One region of the Parafrankia discariae genome, then DNA from elsewhere that is predicted to be linked to it. Evidence: riboswitches for the same ligand, from Rfam matches in the RefSeq annotation. Region 1 holds a riboswitch; each other region holds the start of a gene.

The links. Region 1 has a riboswitch for cyclic di-AMP ahead of B056_RS0103005 (C40 family peptidase). Riboswitches for the same ligand answer to the same signal wherever they lie in the genome.
Region 2: another riboswitch for cyclic di-AMP. It lies ahead of B056_RS0115985 (peptidoglycan-binding protein); the one in region 1 lies ahead of B056_RS0103005 (C40 family peptidase).
Region 3: another riboswitch for cyclic di-AMP. It lies ahead of B056_RS0133415 (transglycosylase family protein); the one in region 1 lies ahead of B056_RS0103005 (C40 family peptidase).
Region 4: another riboswitch for cyclic di-AMP. It lies ahead of B056_RS0126855 (C40 family peptidase); the one in region 1 lies ahead of B056_RS0103005 (C40 family peptidase).

The regions. Positions count from the first base shown of each region.
Region 1 is NZ_KB891103.1:217,956-222,677, reverse strand. It holds gene B056_RS0103010 (PHB depolymerase family esterase) at 44-712, shown strand; gene B056_RS0103005 (C40 family peptidase) at 1,666-2,622, opposite strand; cyclic di-AMP (ydaO/yuaA leader) riboswitch at 2,783-2,959, opposite strand; gene B056_RS0103000 (hypothetical protein) at 3,907-4,296, opposite strand.
Region 2 is NZ_KB891216.1:20,685-25,406, reverse strand. It holds gene B056_RS0116000 (DUF5134 domain-containing protein) at 1-514, shown strand, start outside; gene B056_RS0115995 (LppP/LprE family lipoprotein) at 664-1,236, shown strand; gene mce (methylmalonyl-CoA epimerase) at 1,364-1,789, opposite strand; gene B056_RS0115985 (peptidoglycan-binding protein) at 1,935-2,702, opposite strand; cyclic di-AMP (ydaO/yuaA leader) riboswitch at 2,983-3,150, opposite strand; gene B056_RS0115980 (serine hydroxymethyltransferase) at 3,578-4,722, opposite strand, start outside.
Region 3 is NZ_KB891285.1:47,295-52,016, forward strand. It holds gene B056_RS0133410 (transglycosylase family protein) at 17-760, opposite strand; gene B056_RS0133415 (transglycosylase family protein) at 2,073-2,756, opposite strand; cyclic di-AMP (ydaO/yuaA leader) riboswitch at 2,762-2,981, opposite strand; gene fbaA (class II fructose-bisphosphate aldolase) at 4,236-4,722, opposite strand, start outside.
Region 4 is NZ_KB891248.1:22,735-27,456, reverse strand. It holds gene B056_RS0126865 (BlaI/MecI/CopY family transcriptional regulator) at 1-106, shown strand, start outside; gene B056_RS0126860 (M56 family metallopeptidase) at 103-1,032, shown strand; gene B056_RS0126855 (C40 family peptidase) at 1,194-2,165, opposite strand; cyclic di-AMP (ydaO/yuaA leader) riboswitch at 2,297-2,494, opposite strand; gene B056_RS0126850 (DUF305 domain-containing protein) at 3,003-3,614, opposite strand; gene B056_RS0126845 (heavy metal translocating P-type ATPase) at 4,530-4,722, opposite strand, start outside.

The DNA of each region.
Region 1 (4,722 bases):
GCGTTGACGCGCTGGGCTGAATTCGGCGATTTCCTGGTGCCGGGTGTGGTTCGGTTGGATCGTGGCGTCGAATCCCCTTGCCGGCTGGTGGGGCAAGAACAAGAGAAACGTGATCATCGCCGGGGTGGCACTTGTGGCCATCTGGTGGCTCGTCGCGGCCAATGGCCGTCCCAAGGTCGAACGGGTCACAATCCCGGATGGCTATCCGTCGGCCGACCGGGAGCTGCTCGTTCAGGCGGACTCCAAACCGAACGACCCGTTGCCCCTGGTAATCATCCTGCACGATGACAATACGGATGCGAGTTCACTGGAACACGACAGTGGCGCGTCGTCGCTGGCGAACCGCCGTCACTTCGCGCTCGCCTTCCCGGAGGCGGTCGCCGGTACCTGGCGGCTCGACGACCCTAACGGAGCGGACCAGCAGTACCTGCGCGACGTCGTCCGTTACATGGACGAGGAGCGCACCGACATCGACCTGAATCGGGTTTACGTCTGGGGTATCGGGGAGGGCGCCCGGCTCGCCCTGCTCGCGGCCTGCTCGCCCGGCCCCCCCGTCTACGCGGCGGTGGGCGTCGTGGGACAGTTCGAAGCAGAGCCTGGCCCCACCTGCGACACCGTCGCCCCGCACGGGCGGGTCGCCGAGACGAACTGGAACAAAAAGGTCTCCAGCACGCTGTGGGACTTCTCCCGCGACCTTCGCCGGAAGGTCTGACCGGCTCGGTTCGGTGCACTGACTAGACAGTTCGCGCTAGTAGCAAAGAACTAGTCATTTAATGGATCGGGCGGCCGTTGGTCCTGTCGGGGACGGCTCGCTGGCCATTTCGGGGCTTGTGCCTGCCGCGGTGCTGTGTGTTCGCCGCGGCGAGGGGCCGCCCTTGGAGTCTTCCCGGAGCCCCGGCCGCCGCACCCGCGAGGGTGGAGCGGCCGGGGCCCGAGCGGTCCGTCGACGTCGCCGGGAGGGGGGGTAACGGCCCCGACGGACCAGCGGGCGGCCGGAAGGTTTACGGGGGTCCGCTGGCCGCCGGCCCGATGGGGGGGGGGATCGGACAGACGGCCAGCGGAGTCCGGGGCCTTCCGGCCGGACGGACGTCAGATGGGGGGGGATCTGACGTCCGTCCCACCGGAAGGATCGCGGAGCGGTGGGGTGTGGTTGACTTTTGTGTGGGTTTGCGTTGGGTGACGGGTTGGTCTGAATGGGGTTTTGCTGCCCGGTAGTGGCAGTCTGACCGGCTAAAGCTACATCTACGCTACTTATGCCGAAGTAGAATGATGCCGCAACGGCCTACTGCTCATGGCCGTCAACCGGCCCGATGAAGGCGTCACGTAGTGAAACCGTCACGAAAGGTGCTGGAGTCTGTCCACGGAAGTACTACCCCGGTCGTTGCGGGGCACGGACGTTCCGTGAGACAGCTCGTTCCGAGTGGACGCGACGACGATGGTCCGGCACAGGGGACCTGGTCAGCTCCGGAAGACCCGCCGGGTCGGGGTTGATCCCGACAACCCCGACCCGGCGGCGGAGCCGGGCGCGATCGGAGGGGGAGATCGCGCTGCGGCTCGTTCCGGGGGACGGGGCGTCCGTATCCTGGCAGCCCCGTCCGAGCGGTGCGTGGGCTTGTGGAACGACCGACGTCGAGAACAGCCAGTCTTCTTGCCGGGCCGCCCTGCTTAGGGGATGCGGCCGACCGAGTACGAGGTCGTGTAGATCGTCTGAAGCTTGACGACGTCACCACTGTGCGGCGCGACCCACATCTTGCCGTCGCCGGCGTAGATGCCGACGTGGTAGATGTTGCCGGGAGCCCCGAAGAAGATCAGGTCGCCGGGCGCCTTGTTGTACTGGGAGATCCGCGTGGTGGCGGCGTACTGCGCGTCGGTGGTGCGCGGCACGCTCTTGCCGAGCTGCCGGTACACGTACTGCACCAGACCGGAGCAGTCGAAGGAGCTGGGGCCCTCGGCGCCGTAGACGTACGGCTTGCCGGCCTGTAGCGAGGCCAGGTAGACGGCCTTCTCGCCGATGGTGCTGGCCGGCAGGTTGACGCTGACCACCGGGGTGCTGACGTTCACGCCCGTGCGGTCCGCGCTGCGTGAGGCCTGCGCGGGCACCGGCGGCGGAGCCGGGCGGACGTGCAGCGTGGCGTCGTTCTCCGAGTGCGCCGACTGGAGGGCGTCAGTCCCGTCGAAGATCGCCGTGACGTTCGTGGTGGTCAGCACCTTGGCGGTGTACGACGCGAAGCCGCGGTCGTCCGTGGTCAGGTGCAGGAAGGTGGCCCACCCGGTCGGCAGCTTGACCTGGACCTTGATGAGCTGGTCCGCGAGCGGGGCCTGCGTCTCCTCGTTGTAGAGCGAGAAGCCGATGTTGACGGGCTCGTCCGCGTTGACCGTGACCTCGGGGTTCGTCACGCGCAGGCCGACGTCGATCTTCGACGAGAGAGTCGGCGCGGAGATGTCCGTGGTGGCGTCGAGAACGGTTCCGGACCCGCCGCCGGTCGCGGTGGCGGCCTGGATGGCTCCGTCGACCGCCAGCCGGGACCCGATCTGGGTCGCGAGCGTCATCGGAGCGGTGTTCGTGCCGTCGTCCAGCGCGACGTCCGAGTTCACATCCTGGGCGCACCCGGCGAGTGCCACCCCGGAGACCGCGACGGTTCCGGTGGTGATGGCCGCGACGGTGCGGGCCCTGGCTCTGGCTCGGCTGGACGCCGTGGGGGCGGACGGCGCACGGTGGCGACCGCGCCCTTCCTGCCGGCGTCTCTCAGCATCAAGCTGCACACTTTGCGCAGACAACGTTGCGTTCCTTCCCGTACGCCTGCGAGGTGAGCTGTCGGGTTCGGGCTGGGCTGCCCGGTCCATAGCGCGACCTTCACGCGATGGACTTCACCCCTAGGCCAGCGCCGTGTCGTGGCGCCAGCCGGTGGAGGTGGGTCCCCCGCTCCTGCCCGTGGTGACGACTCGGAGGGGACACCAGGACCGCGGGCAGGATTCGGCGTTCGGTCCGGTGTTGTCGTGACGTCGGAAGCGAGACTAGTCCACACGGATGGTGCGGGTAAACACTAGTCCTCCTCAACTACGTCGAGTGTGCAAAGAAGGGCCCCTTGCGGCGCCGCATCTGCCCAGGTCAGGAGGGGTGCTGAGCTTCCGGTCACGTTTTTGTGCGGCCACACGAGGATCACGTCCCAACACGTTAGGTGACCAGAACTTCCTGGCTTGTGCGGGGGTTCCCAGCCTCGGCGGACCGAGCCGGTACCACCCGCCGGGCCGCTCGCGCGCCCGGTTCACTCCGTCCCCGGCCCGTCTCTTCCCGGCGGGATCCGGCGGCCGCGGACTACCGGGAGGCCCGACCCCCGGCCACCTTCACCGTGCACGTGTCACCGCGCACGTGGGACGTGAACGGAGCTCCTGGGACCGTTGAAACGGACCGGCGCGGTGCCGCCGGCCGGGAGAGCCTCCCGGGAGCCGCGTCGGGCGCCAGCCCGCAGGCGCCGCCGCCGCGGGCCGCCGCGGGCTGGCGTGGGCTGGCGTGGACCGCCGTGGGCTGGCGTGGGCTGGCCTTGACGCGCAGCGGGCCCTCGCGTGGGACGGGCCCAGCCGCCCTCGCCCTTTGTCGCCGGGCTCGCCCTTTCAGAGGCCAATCCGGCCTGATTCCGCCCCGAAGGGCGAGGCCGCCACCAAACGGCGAGCTGGACGCCGGTGGCGAGCGCGCCGCGGCCCGCCACGAACGGCGGCCGGCCGCTCACGGGCCGGGCTTCACGGATCGGGTTCCATCGAGCCGGCCGCTCCGCGGGCCGGGCTCACCAGGCCAGCCGCTCACCAGGCCAGCCGCTCACCAGGCCAGCCGCTCACCAGGCCAGCCGCTCACCGGGCCAGCCGCTCACCGGGCCAGCCGCTCACCGGGCCGGGTTCAGCGGGCTCGGTTCAGCGGGTCCGGCCGTTGCGGCGGCTCAGGAAGCCGGAGCTGTTGAGGACCTGGAGCTCGATCTCGAGCTGCTTCACCTCGGGCGGCAGCGAGCGGTAGCTGCCCTGCAGGGCCTCGACGGCCGCGCGGGCATGTTCGGCCAGGTCGTCCAGGGCCTGCTGGCGCTGGCGCATCCGGGCCCGCTCCTCCTGGATGGTCCGGACCGTGTCCTCCTGCCACTGCCGGGTCCGGATGAGGTGCTCACCGGCGTCCGCGGCCTGGCGCTCGGCGTCCTCGAGCCGGCTCAGCAGGGCGTCCAGGGCCTCGAGCCGGCTCGCCAGCTCGGCCATCAGGTCCTCGCGGTCGGGCAGGACGGAGATCTCGTGGTGCCGCGGGCGTGGGTGTGTCATGCCCGGCTCCGACGGCTGGCAGTGGCGCCGGGCCGGCCCGGGGGCGTCGTGGCGCGGTCCGGCAAGGCGTGGGATGTGCGCCACCGCGCCGCTCGCGACCGTCGCCGAAGTTCCGACACGGTTGGTTACGTTAGTCGACGCATCGGGTTTCCGGCATGCGGTCCGCCGGATCCGGCCGGTGGCCAACAGAAGGCGACGGAGACAGGTGTCACGTAACGGGTGTCGACCAACGGATACCCCCGTCCGCCCGGGATCAACCCGACTTGCCGAGCGGGCGGACGACGTTCGGACTCGATACCAACAACATGCCGTATCGCCACGGGATGCGGTCGAGGGGCGTCGGAGGTGGATCCGGTCGGTCTCGGCCATGGGTCGCACCGACGATGATGATTACTGTGAGTAGTATCTCTGGTTCCGGTGTCCGGC
Region 2 (4,722 bases), on a different contig from region 1:
GGGCGGGCCGCATACGCACGCGTCCGCAGTGGACGGCTGGATCGAGGGCGGGCACGTGCTGGTCGCGGCGGGGATGGCGGTCATGTTCACCGGCCCCGGCCGGCTCGTCGGCTCCTGGCCGTTCCTCGCCCTGTACCTGGCGCTGACGGTGGCCCTGCTGGTCGGGCTCGTCGCCCACCCCCGGTGCAGCGCGCCGGGCATGTGGTCCTGCTGTGCGCTTCTCGTCGTCGAGGCGGCCGCGATGGCGTGCATGTCCGGGGCGGCCAGTGTCGCCGGGTGGCCGCTGCGCACCGACGGGGCGATCGGCGTCTGGTGCGTCGTCGTCTTCGGCGGGGCGGCCCTGGTGGCGCTGGCCGGCCTGCCGGCGCGCCGGTTCGCCGCGCCGCCGGCCCGCCCGCCCGTGCGTGAGCTGGCGGCCCGACTGATCGGGATCTTCCCGGAGCCGGTCGTCCCGCGTGGCTCCCGACTCGTCATGTCGGGGGGAATGATCCTGATGCTCCTCGCCCGTACCTGATCTCCCGCTCCCGTACCCCCCGGGGTGACCTGCTCCGAAACCGCGCATTCCGCTCACGGAGCAGGCGGCGGGCCCGAAGTGCGCCTACGGTCGGCCGGTCGGCAGATATCCGGCCGGCAGACACGAGGCCCAAAGAGGGGGCGGTCGCCATGCGTCGAGTCGTGTTCATCTCCGTGCTTGCCGCCGCGGTCATGTTGGGCGGGGTGGCGTCGTCGCTGTCCGCGTCCGCCGCGCCGACCACGGTGCCATCGTCCCCACCCGCCACATCGGGGGCCGCGGTGAGCTCGGCCGGTTCGGGGGGCTCGGCCGGTTCGGGGGGCTCGGCCGGCGCGGCCGGTTCGCTGAGCCTGGCGGAGGCCGCGAGCCTGGTCCGCGGCCGTGGCTACATACCGATCACCACCGACGGTTACGAGCCCACCCACAATCTCAGCGTGATCGTCGGCCGGCTCGCCACCTCGGTGGACGGCCATCCGCAGCAGGCGTTCCTCTTCCACCGCGGCCGGTTCGTCGGGACGGACGCCGTCGCCGGCGCGGGCGTGCGGTGGGTGTGGTCGACCAGCGAGGTGGTGGCGCTGCAGTACGACCTGTACCGTCCGGCGGACCCGATGTGCTGCCCGAGCGCGGGCGCGGCGACCGTACGGTTCCGGTGGAACGGCTCGGCGGTCGTGCCGCTCGACCCGATCCCGACCAGCCAGTGGTCCGCCGCCGAGAGCCGCCGCTGACCACCGACGCCGGGTCCCGGGGCTGAACCCGGGACCCGGCCGCGGTGGTCACACCGCCGATCCGGCGGGTTCACACGCCCGCCGGATCGGCGCACCCGCCGATCCGGCGGAGCCACCGATCCGCGGATCAGTGGCCCTCGGCCGCCTCGACCAGCTCGGTGAGCACCCCGCCGAGGCCCTTCGGGTGCATGAACGCGATCCGGCTGCCGGACGTCCCGTGCACCGGGGTCTTGTTGACCAGGTCGAACCCGGTGACGGTGAGCGCCGCCAGCGCCGCGTCGATGTCCGCCACCCCGTAGGCGATGTGGTGGATGCCGGGGCCCTTCTTCGTCAGGAACTTGCCGACCGGGCTGTCCGGGCGCACCGGTTCCAGTAGCTGGACGTAGGAACCGCCCGTGTCGCCGTCGTGCACCAGCAGCATCGCCTCGCGCACGCCCTGCGCCTCGTTCGTCTCCTGATGCGCGACCTTCAGGCCGAACGCCGCCTCATACCGGGGGATGGCCTCCTCCAGCGAGGCGACGGCGATTCCGACATGGTCGATCCTGGTCAGCACAAAAATCGCTCCTGCGTCGTGGACGGTCGGCCCTGGTCGCGTCCTGCCTGGTGGGCCAACCTCCGAGCCTGCCCGGAACCGGCCCGGCGGTCCACCGAAGCGCCGGGCCGGTCCGGTCGGGCGTGTCGGCCACGCCCGGCGCGGATCAGCCGAACAGCTTGTCGTGGGTCAGCGGGCCCACGACGCCGTCCGGGACGAGACCGTTCTTCTTCTGGAAGTCGACGACCATGTGGTTGGTCTGCGGACCGAACCGGCCGTCGATGGTGATCGGGTAGCCGATGTCGGCGAGCCGCTTCTGCACCAGCGCCACGTCCCAGCGGACGCCGGCGACCCCGAGCCGCATGTAGCCCGAGCTGGCGGTCGCCGGTGCCGGCGCGCTCGCCGCGGCCGGCGCGACGGTCGAGATCGTCCGGGCGGCGCCGCCGCTCACCGCGGCGGCCGCCGCGGCGCCACGGGACAGGTACTTCACGTGCATGCCGTTCTTGTAGGCGCTCCAGGCGCCGATGCCCTGGCTGGCGCACACCTGCCGCGCGGCCCAGGCGTTCACGTTCGGGTCGTAGAGGTCGCGGCTGCCGACCCAGCTCGCGTGCGCGCGCATGTTGATCTGCCAGAGGCCGCGGGAGTCCTCACCCACCGTCGCGTGGGCCGTCGTGTTGCCGCCCGACTCGGCCAGCGCGACCGCGACCCAGGTGCTCAGCGGAATCCCGCGGCAGGAGGGCAGGCCCGCGTTCTGCGCCGCCTGCGCGATGGTGACGTCGGAGACGGTGGCCGCGCTCGCCGGTCCCGCGGTGAACATCAGGCCCGCTGACGCGCCGATGACGCTCGCCGCGGTGACCACGGCGGCGCGCCCACGCCCGCGCCGCCGTGCGGAGGTGTTCGGACGGCTGGACAGGCGGTGCTTTCCATGCGACATCTAAGAATCTCGTTTCTGCTTTGAAGAACAGAGCTTCTGAATGTCCGGATGGGGAATTGATCCGTATACGGATCAAAAAGTTACGGCAACGATTCGCCCGGCGAGGGAAGCATGGTTCAGTGCGCCGGCGTTCTGTCGGCGTAAAAGTATTCCGGACCTGGGTGGGTCTAGATTTCCTGCGTCAACCCCGGGATGCGGGCACTGTGCGGCCACGGCGGCTGCCCGAGGGACGGGTGAAAGGCCCGCCTGGATGATCCAGACATGCGTGCGTACACGACGGTGATCCTTCCCGTACGCCTGCGAGGTTAGCTGTCGGGTTCGGGCCGGGAAGCCCGGTCGGGCGCGCCAGCGTGTTCACGGCGCGTTCGACTTCACCCCGAGGACGGCCGCCGGTGCGTGGGTGGCCGTCCGGAGGAACGTGGTTCCCCCGCTTCTGCCCTGTTGATCGCTAGGAGGGGACGACGGGCCTAGGGCAGAACTCGGCGTACGGCCCGTCGCTTGCTGCGAGCCAGGACACCGTAACGAACTACTAAGGGTAGTCGCAAGTACTAATTTTCCTGTTCTGACGGCGCACCCTTGTCACGATGCGCACACAGATTCGAGATTGAGACACTCCGTTCAGTAACCGGCGACGCTGCGGAGCGGGTCTCCGTCCGGACGTCGTCGCACCCGGCGCGGACGGCGACCGGCACGGCGGGGAGTGGCACGGCGGGGAGTGGCGCGGTGGGGGCGGTGGGGGAGTGGGAGGAGCGGGTCCGGGCACGCCTCGGCCCGGGCGTCTGCGTGGGCGCCCGGGCCGAGGATGTGCCTGTGTGTCTGCTGTGCTGGTGCGGGCCGGTGGGCGGTGCCGCCGACCGGTGCCACCGGCCGGTCGGTCAGACCCAGCCGGGCATCGGGTAGGCCGACATGAGGTCCCTGACCTCGCCCGAGATCCGCTCGATGGTCGCCTCGTCCGCGTCACCGGCGGCCTTGACGGCCTCGTCGATCCAGGCGGCGAGGGCGGGCATCTGCTCCGGGCGCAGCCCGCGGGTCGTGATCGCGGCGGTTCCCAGGCGCACCCCGGACGGGTCGAACGGCTTGCGCGGGTCGAAGGGAACCGTGTTGTAGTTCAGCTCGATACCGGCCCGGTCGAGCGCCTTCGCGGCCGGCTTTCCGGCGACTCCGCGGCTCGTCAGGTCAATGAGAATGAGATGGTTGTCGGTGCCGCCGGTGATGAGGTCGAAGCCGCGCCCGGAAAGCGCCTCGGCGAGCGCCTTCGCATTCGCGACGACCCGGTGCGCGTACTCCCGGAAATCCGGTGTCGCGGCCTCCCGAAGAGCGACCGCGACGGCGGCGGTGGTGTGGTTGTGCGGGCCGCCCTGGAGGCCGGGGAAAACAGCCTTGTCCAGCGCCGCGGCGTGCGTGCCGTCCGACATGATCATGGCGCCGCGCGGGCCGCGCAGCGTCTTGTGCGTGGTGGTCGTGATGACGGGAGCGTGCCCGACCGGCGACGGGTGGGCGCCACCGGCGATCAGCCCGGCGATGTGGGAGATGTCCGCGACGAGCACGGCGTCGATCTCGCGGGCGATCGCCGCGAACCCGGGGAAGTCGATGGTGCGGGGGATCGCCGTCCCACCGCAGAAGATCACCTTCGGTCGGTGTTCGAGGGCGAGGTCGCGGACCTCGTCCAGGTCGACCCGCCCGGTGTCCTGGCGGACCCCGTAGCGGACCCCGCGGAACCAGCGGCCGGTCGCCGACACCGTCCAGCCGTGGGTAAGGTGGCCGCCCGAGGGCAGGCCCATGCCCATCACCGGGTCGCCGGGCTGCAGGAAGGCCAGGTAGACCGCGAGGTTGGCGGGGGACCCGGAGTACGGCTGGACGTTCGCGTGCTCGACGCCGAACAGCGACTTCGCCCGGTCGATCGCCAGCGTCTCGATCGGGTCGATGACCTGCTGACCCTCGTAGTAGCGCTTGCCGGGGTAGCCCTCGGAGTACTTGTTCGTCAGCACCGAGCCGGACGCCTCCAGCACCGCGGTGGAGA
Region 3 (4,722 bases), on a different contig from region 1:
ACGTCGGCGGCCGCTGTCAGCCACTGACCGTGGCGCTCCACAGGTTCTGGCCGACCACGCCCGGCTGACCGTCGCTCACCCGGGTGAGGTACGAGTAGAGCGCGGCGATCCCCTGCGATTCCGGGCCGAACTTGCCGTCGACGGTCAGGACGAACCTGCGGTCGCGCATCTCCGCCTGCCAGACGAAGGCGTCCGCGCGCACGTCGTCGCTCATACCGACGTTCAGTGCCTCGCCGCCGAACCGGCCGGCGACCTCCGAACGGGCGCGCTCGAGGGTCATGGGCGGCTCGGCCGGTGTCAGGGCCTGGGCGATCACGTCGCCGCCGGCACCGGACGACTCCGGCGCGGGGCCGTTCCGGGTGAGGCCGAGCTTGCCGGTGCAGCCGGGCCAGGGTGACCAGCCGCGGCTGTCGTACAGCTTGTACGCGGCCTCGTCCTGCATCGCGGGCGGAGCCTGGTCGGGTCGGCCGGGGTAGCCCAGGCCCGTCCAGGTGCGCTGGTCGAACTGGTAGGCACCGTAGAAGCCGTTGCCGGTGTTGATGGCGTAGTTGCCGCCCGACTCGCACTTGCGGAGCTTCGCGAAGTCGTCGGCGGTCGCCGCTCCCGCGGGAGCCGCGGTCACCGCGAGCCCGGTGCCGACCAGCGCCGTGACGGCGCCGGTGGTGCGCAGGACCCGAGTCGCGGTGGACGGTCCCTGGGTCGCTCGGTGCCTTCCGCCACGGCCATTGGAACGGGCGGGAACACGATCATGCGATCGCATCAGAATCCTTCCCGTCGCCTACGGGGTGAGCTGTCGGGTTCGGGCTGGAAGTTGCCCGGCCGGCGCCGCTGGCCCGGAGCCCGTCCTCGCGGATCGGTGCTCCCGGCCGGATGTCTCGCCGGCTTAACCCCTAGGACGCCGGGGGCGTCCGGATGGTGGGTCCCCCGCTCCTGCCCGATGTTGTCCGTGCTCGTTCCGGCCATGAGGACGGGGGCAGGACTCGGCGTCCGTCCGCATGACCTCGCCCGGGGAGGCGAGTGGGCGGAACTGTAGCGAGATCTAGCTAGACGGCGCAAATTCGGGCGGCCGGTGGGGGATGCGAAAGGACCACATCGGAGCTACCCGAATGGGCTGTTTGCCGAGTGACGTAGCCGATCGTGACGAGAAGCACTGAGTCGGACAACGCTACCGCCAGGCCGGGGACGGCCGTCCGCCGGGGTGGGTCGGGCCGCGTGCCGTCGGGTCCCGCCGGCTCCGCAAAAGTACGTTAGTAGTTTTTTTGTAGTTTTTCTATAGAGAATTACATTCTGTGTATTTAAGGTAACCAGTTAGAGATTGATGGCCGAGTGGCGGCTGAGGGGTTGTGGCCCGGGGGCACGGGGCGCGGCGGAGGGAGGTCCTGCGCGGGCGACGGGTCGGGCTGGCCGTCCGTGGCGGGCGTGTCCCGCTCTGTGCGGGGACACGCCCGCCCGCCGGGATCACCGGCGTGGACGGCTCCTCCTCCGGCCGGGGCCGGAGGAGATCGTGCGGCGGGCTCGACGTGGCCGGGTCGGCGGTGGGTCGCGTGCCGCGCGGATCGTTGGGGCGATCCACGCACCGCCCCGCCCGCCCGGCGGGGTCCGCGCCGGGCGGGCGGGTCCTGCGGTCCTGGCACGGCGGCTCTTCGCTGCCGACGAACCGGGTGACGGAAACCTCCGCGGAGGGGACCCGTCGCGGCGGGATGTCGACCTCGTGCTGGTGGGGGTCTCGCGGATGCGACAGCACGTGGTCAGCCGCGAGTGGGATCGCCGCGGACACCGGCCGGGCGAAGGTGGAGAACGGATGATTCGCGGGCGTCGGTTCGAGGGCCTGAGTCCATGGAGGGGATGGCTCACCGCGACGGGCGCGGGTGGGATGCCTCATCCGGGGGAAGGACGCCCTGCGAAGGGGGCTCGACCGGGGCGTGGAGGCCACCGTGACCGGACGGCGGCGCGGGGCGGCGCCGTCAGGAGGGTGCGGTGGTTCGGTTCAGCCAGCGGGGGGAGCGGTCGCCGCGTGCGGCGGTAGCCGTCAGCCGGCCCGGCTGGTGACCGAGTGCGCCGGTCGGCGTCGGTCAGCCGAAGGTGGCTGCCCAGGTCTGTGGACCCAGGACGCCGTCCACCAGGAGGCCGCGTGCGGCCTGGAAGTCACGCGCCGCGGCCGCGGACAGTGGTCCGTAGCTGCCGTCGGCCGTGAGGGGGTAGCCGAGGGAGTTCATCTTGGTCTGCCAGGCGCGGACCTCGGCGCTGACCTGATTGACCATGGACGCGGTGTACGCCCGGGTAAGGCCCGGGATGCCCGCGGCGACGGGCTGGGCGACCAGCGAGGTGCGCTCGGCCGCCCTGGACGCCTGGATGCCGGCGCCTGATGACGACGCCCCGGGTAGGAGCTGGTCGGAGCCCATTCCGCTCCCGCAGACCGGCCACTGGCCGAACCCGGAACGGAGTGCGAGTTGCAGTGCCGCTGCGTCCTGCACGGCGGGCGGAGCCGTGTGTGGCAGCCCCGAGTAGCCGAGGCTGCGCCAGGTGCCTGACGAGAACTGGTAAGCGCCATAGTAGCCGTTACCGGTGTTCGTCGTGTAGTTCCCGCCGGACTCGCATTGCCGCAGACCTTCCCAGGTCGTGGCGGCGTTGGCCGGTTGGCTCAGGGCGAGTGTACCGCCGACCGCCGCGGCGATGACGGGGACGGAGACGAGAGTGCGGGCCCGGCTGCGGGTACTGCTGCGGCGTTGTCGGCCACTGGTACGTGCGTCGGACATGCGTGAGTTTTCCTTCCCCACGCCTGCGAGGTGAGCTGTCGGGTTCGGGCAGGGAAAAGCCCGGCCGCCAAGTCAGGAACTCCGGAAATCCTGTGCCTTCGGCAACGGAGGACAATTTTCCTCCTCGTGTCGTCGGCGTTAGCGGCTTCACCCCAAGGTCCCCAGAATCGGCGACCGGGTATTGGTTCCCCCGCTCCTGCCATCGGGTTTCTGTTTCCAACGGATGGGGGCAGGGATTCGGCGTGCCACCCGTCGGGTGCCCGGCCTGTCTCCGGGCACGGCGAAGACCATAACCACGCCGTCGGGCCGAACGACAAGCACTGAATGCCTCAGGTGAAAAAGAGCACACCGTCCGTTGGCTGCTTGAGGTTTGATCACGGTGCTGGTAGCGCGCGCGCACGCGCGCTCATTAACTTGGTGACCGTGTCGCGGAGGGTGGTTCGTGCCGACAAATCACACTGGTGAAAGATCGTTACCGTTGGGTGTGCTGTCGGCAATCGAGCCGAATATGCGGGAAGGCTACCCGCGTCCGGCCAGGGTGCCATCAAGCGGCTAGAAAATTCATATCCTCGTGCCGATCCCGACTCGGATGCCGTGATGTGTGAGAAACCTAACCGTAACTATGAGTTAACTTGTAGGGATGCTTCTGTGACCGGTTGTCGGGTCGCGGTGTCCCGCGGGGTCGGGTCGGTACGTCCCGTTCGCCCCCGAGGTTGATCTTGTTTGAGCCGGGTCCGTGCGTGTCTCTCACCCGTGATCGGACGATCGCGTGGGCTGTCTGGTGCCTCTGCGCGTGCCCCGAAGTAGCCCTCTTCGGGTGGGAATCCGGGCCGGCGCGCGCCCCTGGGCGGATCGGTGCGCGGAGCGGCGCGTTAAGACACGTCGGAGCCCACATGGGTGCCGTGTCAGAGGTGAGAGCCGCTGGGTCCGTACGTGTGGTCTCAGCAGGTGCCACCTGATCCGTCACCGGTGAGAGGCTCGGGGGGACCGTGGGCTTCGTGGTGTCCGGGACGGATATGGCCGCCGAGACGGCGCCGACCGCCCGCACGATCTTCAGGAGGCCTCGCCGGGCGGGCGACGCCTCACCTCGACGGGTGCGGTTCCGCCTCGGATGAAGAGGGGAGGAAGCACACCCCGTCCTCATGTCGGCGTCAGGTGCTTGTTTGGGCACTCTGCGTCGCAGATAGCTTCTCGTGTCCCTCTGGTCGCTCCGCGTTCCTGGTGGTGTCGGAGGTCCGAAGGGCGCCGGCCGTCCCGGGTGGTTCGGCCCGCCGGGACGGCCGGCCCGCCCGACCGGCGGTGTGTGGCCCGGCGGGTACTGCTTGTCCCGGAGCGATCTCGTCCTGTCCTGGAGGAATCTCATTCGGGCGCGCGGCGGCCGGGGGAGTCACGACATGGGAGTACTCCCGGGGACAGATGTCCCCGGGAGGGAGAAGAGCCGATCAGGTGACCGCCGGGCCTCGAACCGGGCGGAGCGGGTCAGACCCCGATCGACCGGCCGGCGGACCGCAGGTCGTCACAGGCCTGGGCGACCCGGGCGGCCATGGCGGTTTCGGCGGCCTTGCCGTAGGTGCGCGGGTCGTAGGCCTTCTTGTTCCCGACCTCACCGTCCACCTTGAGGACACCGTCGTAGTTGCGGAGCATGTGGTCGACGATCGGCCGGGTGAACGCGTACTGGGTGTCGGTGTCCACGTTCATCTTGATGACGCCGTAGTCGAGTGTTTCGCGGATCTCGGCGAGGTCCGACCCGCTGCCGCCGTGGAAGACCAGGTTGAACGGCTTCGCGTCGGCGGGCAGGCCGAGCTTCTCGGCCACGTGCTGCTGACCCTCGCGCAGGATCGAGGGCCGGAGCTTCACGTTCCCCGGCTTGTACACGCCGTGCACGTTGCCGAAGGTCGCGGCCAGCATGTAGCTGCCCTTTTCTCCGGTGCCGAGAACCTCGGCGGTGCGGAACATGTCACCGGGG
Region 4 (4,722 bases), on a different contig from region 1:
CCACTTCGTACAGACCATGGATGCCACGGAGTACGAGACATTGCGCGAAGCCGTGCAGTGGCACTCCGCCAGCCGCGGTCGCGGCGACGAGGAACCCGCATCATGATCTTCGGTGTTCTCGTGGTGTACGCGGCCGTCGTCTCCTGCGGCCTGCCCTGTTTCCTCCGCGACGCTTCCTGGTCCTCCCGTGCGCCGCGGCTCGCCGTCGCCATGTGGCTGGCAGCAATGATCTCCGTGGTGTCCGTGGCGGCGCTGGCCGCCATGCTGCTGTTCCTACCGCTGCATGCGATCGGGGACATCCTGGTCCTGCTCGTCCAGTGGTGTGGGTGGGGCGACCACAGTCTGACGGTCTCCACCCGGTGGACGATTCCACGCACTGCCGGCGTCGTTGTGGGCGTCGCCGCAGCGCTCCGTCTCCTTCATGTCGCCGCCGCCGTCGCCGTCGCCGGCCGGCGGTCGCGTGTCCGTCACCGGCACGACGTCCGTCTGCTCGGGCGTTTCCATCCCGCGCTATCGATCTACATCCTGGATCATGCTGATCGCAGTGCGTTCTGCCTGCCGGGCCGCAGCGGCGGCGTCGTCATCACCGAAGGGGCGTTGCGGGCCCTGCGGCCCAGCGAACTTGACGCCGTCATCGCCCACGAGCGCGCCCATCTCGCCGGCAGGCACCACCTCATCCTCACCGCGACAGCGGTCCTGGCCAGGGCGTTCCCGCTCGTGCCGCTCTTCGGGACAGGACACGAGGAGCTACGCCGACTCGTCGAACTCACCGCGGACGACAGCGCGGCCCGGCGCAGTGCGCCCCAAGTCGTCGCCGAAGCCGTGCTGAGGCTAGCCGCCCCCCCGGCTCCCGTGCTGGGCATGGCGAACACCGCCGTACGGCAACGGGTCCTGCGCCTGCTGACCGCGGATCCGCCCCTGTCCCGCCCCGCTGTCGTCGGCCGGGGTCTCATCGTCGCCGTGCTGCTACTCCTGCCACTCGTTGTGACGACAGTTCCCGCTCTCAGCGATCTGGGATATCACTGCGTCTGATCGTCTCGCTGCGCCCGCCGGTCACCGACCCCCGCTACAACGACCACCGACACCTCGACGCCGAAGCCACCGCCCCGGTCACCTGCGACCCGTGACACGGGCAACCATGGCACGGGCGGCCACGAGCACCGCCCGGGGCCTCACTGGCCGGTGGATCCGGCTCAGGTCACCCGACCGACCAGGTAGGAGTCCGCCCAGATGGTCTGGAGCTTCACCACGTCACCGGTCCTCGGCGCGACCCACATCTTCCCACCGTCGGCGTAGATCCCCATGTGGTAGATCGCGCCGGGCTGGCCGAAGAAGATAAGATCGCCTGGCTGTTCGGAGCCCTGCGCGACCCTGGCTGTCGCCGCGTACTGCTGGTCGGTGGTCCGGGGAAGGGTCTTGCCGAGCTGCTTGTAGATGTACTGCACCAGGCCGGAGCAGTCGAAGCTGTATGGCCCTTCATCACCGTAGACGTAGGGCTTGCCAGCCTGCAGCGACGCCAGGTAGACAGCCTTCTCCCCCAGCGTGTTGGCCGGGATGTTGACGTTGACCGCCGGGGTCTCGACGTTCACAGCGCTGCGGGAGGCCTGCGCAGGTACCGGCGGCGGGGACGGGCGTACGTGCAGGGTCGCCTCGTTCTCGGAGCGGGCGGACTGGAGGGCATCCGTACCATCGAAGATCACCGTGACGTTCGTGGTGGTGAGGACACGCGCCGTGTAGGAAGCGAAGCCACGTTCGTCGGTGGTCAGGTGCAGAAAGGTCGCCCAGCCGGTGGGGAGCTTGACCTGCACCTTGATGAGCTGGTCGGCCAGCGGGGCACGGGTCTCCTCGTTGAACAGCGAGAAGCCGATGTTGACAGGTTCGTCCGCGTTGACGGTCACGTCGGGGTTCGTCACACGCAGGCCCACGTCGATCTTGGGCGACAGAGTCGGTGCGGAGATGTCCGTCGTGGCATCGATGACGGTGCCCGACGCGCCCTCTCCCGCTGTGCCCTGGATGGCGCCGTCGACTGCCGTCCGGGACCCGATCTGGGTCGCGAGTGTCAGTGACGTGGTGTTCGTGCCGTCGTCCAACGCCCTGTCCGGACTGGGCTCCGGGGCACATCCGGCGAGAGCCATGCCGGAGACCACGACAGTGCCGGTGGTCACCGCTGCGACGGCGCGAGCTCGGGCTCTGGCCCGGCTCGGCGCTGTGGGGACGGACGGCGCCCGATGGCGGCCACGTCCTTCCGGGTGACGTCTTTCTCCATCAAGCTGCGCACTCCGCGCAGGCACCATGGTGATCCTTCCCCTACGCCTGCGAGGTGAGCTGTCGGGTTCGGGCTGGGAGCCCGGCCGAACGCCCTGTACGCGTTCGGCTTCACCCCAAGGGCGTCGAAGGAGGCGACGCCCGGAGGAACGTGGTTCCCCCGCTCCTGCCCCAGATGCTCGTCGGAGGGGGTCACCGGACCGGGGGCAGGATTCGGCGTACGGTCCGATGCTGTGACAGATACACACACTACCTACTACGTGACATAGTAGCTAGCCATCGGATGATCTCGGAAGATCTTCGAGGGACGCCCCCATCACTCCAGCAAGATCCCTATTGGCCGACGGCGAAGTGCGCCCTCTTGAGGCGCCACCGATCACCCGGACCACCTCCGATAACGACCAAGAGCCTTCCCCGGCCCGCACGGTGCGGGCGCGCGGCAGCGGCTCAGTGCACTGCATTCGGACATCGCCGACCCTTCCCGAAGCTCGCCTTCTACTACGAGACATAGTTTTCGGGATGAGGGAGCGTCTCGATACCGACTTCTCCATCACCGAGAGACACTGATCGTCGAAGCTGGTGGCCGTCGGCCCCATGCCACGCACCGGATCGGCTGTCTCGTCGGCAGGTCCTTCGCTGTGGCCCGATGTTCGCCCTTGTCGTGCCGAGTGCCGTATCTGGGATCCACGTTGCCCTGGGGTGCCGGCGACGTGCCGGCACCCCAGGGCCCTGTTCGGCTATCCGGTACCGAGCAGGCCCTTCATGGTCTCGATCTCTGTGGTCTGCGTGGACTCGATCGTCCCGGCCAGGGCCACGGCGTCGGGGAACTGCCCGTCTCGCTGTTCGGTGCGCGCCATCTCGATCGCGCCCCCGTGATGCTGGATCATCATCTCCAGGAATTTGCGGTCGAAGTCCGGCCCGGACGCCCCCTGGAGGGCGGCCATGTCGTCCGCCGACATCATTCCCATGTCGCCGGTGCCGTGGCCGCCGCCGTGGCCGCCGGTGCCGGGCATGGCGGTGGGTTCGCCCCAGGCCTCAAGCCAGCCGGTCATCGTCTCGATCTCCGGTGCCTGCGCGGCCCCGATCTGCTGGGCTAGCGTGAGCACCGCCGGGTTGGCGGCTCGCCCGGGTGCCAGCTCCGCCATCTCCACGGCCTGCTGGTGGTGCGGGATCATCATCTGGGCGAACATCACGTCCGCGGCGTTGTGGTCGCTGGCACTGGCAGCGCTGCCGCTTCCTGTGGGCGTGGACGAAGGTGTTGTCGGGGTGCCGTCGCCCCCGCACGCCGCAAGCGTGGCTGTCAGGGCCAGCGCTACGGCCGCGAGCCCAAAATGGTGTCTTCTTCGCACGAGTCGTCCTCGATGTCGGATTGCCAACGGAACTGAGACCGGAGCCGTCAAGCACGCCGACAGGTGTGCTTGAGGTCCGACGCCGTTCCGCTCACAGCCGCCACACACAGTAGACAGACAAATCGGTCACGGGCCGAGGCGGCGGCGTCCGCGGTGGGTCACCACACGTCCCGGCGAGGGAGGAAACATGAGAGGAGGTGGGTAAGGCTGCCAGGTCGTACTGTTCGCCGCTGTGAGGAACCGGTTCGGGGTCGTCACGGAACACCGCCGAACAGAGCATGCCCTGGTGGCCGTGGTCCTCACCCGCGGGCTGGTGCGGGTGGGACCAGCCCTGGTGAACATCATGACTGGAGTCCTCGACGCAGAGTGGCGAGGTGGACGCATGCACCTGCGCGGCCAGGCCGGCGTGCATCACCAGCAGTCCGAGCAAGACGGCCGACACGAGCGTGAGCCGGGCCCAGAGCGCCCCGTGTCGTGCCGGTGCCTCGCAGCGCGTCACGTCACCCTCTCCCGCTTCCTCGCCCGGATCCTACTACGCAAGCTAGTTTCTTCCGCCGTGGCAGTTCCTCCGCGAGGGCATGCGAGGCGCCGCCCGGGGAGTGGACAGCAGCCCCTTTTCCCGCTCGTAAGTATCGAAGGCGTTCCGACTGAGGGCCACGACAGGCCGTGTGTGCGGCGGTACTCCGATAGACAACTACTATGCACCGTAGTGTTGGTTCGACTCGGAGTTCGACGGCCGAGCCAGTACCGGGGAGCGGAGTCCGTCCCGCGCCGACCCCGATCACCCGAAGCGGTTCGCCTACCCCGGGCAACGTCGCCGCCTGTGCCGGGCCGGACCATGAGTTCGTGAACCGGTTCGAGCAGGTCGACATCCTGGTGTGCGGTGTCGACGTCGGCGGTCACGTCGCCGCGGCGCTAAACCGAGGCCGGCTCTGTCAACGTGTGCGGCAGCTTCTGCCGTTTGAGTAGCAGGGCGTTCACTGCGACCAGGAAGCTGGACCCGGACATGGTCAGCGCGGCGATCTCGGGTCGTAGCGTGAGCCCGACGAGGGGCTCGAAGACGCCGGCGGCGATCGGCAACGCGACCGTGTTGTAGCCGACGGCCCAG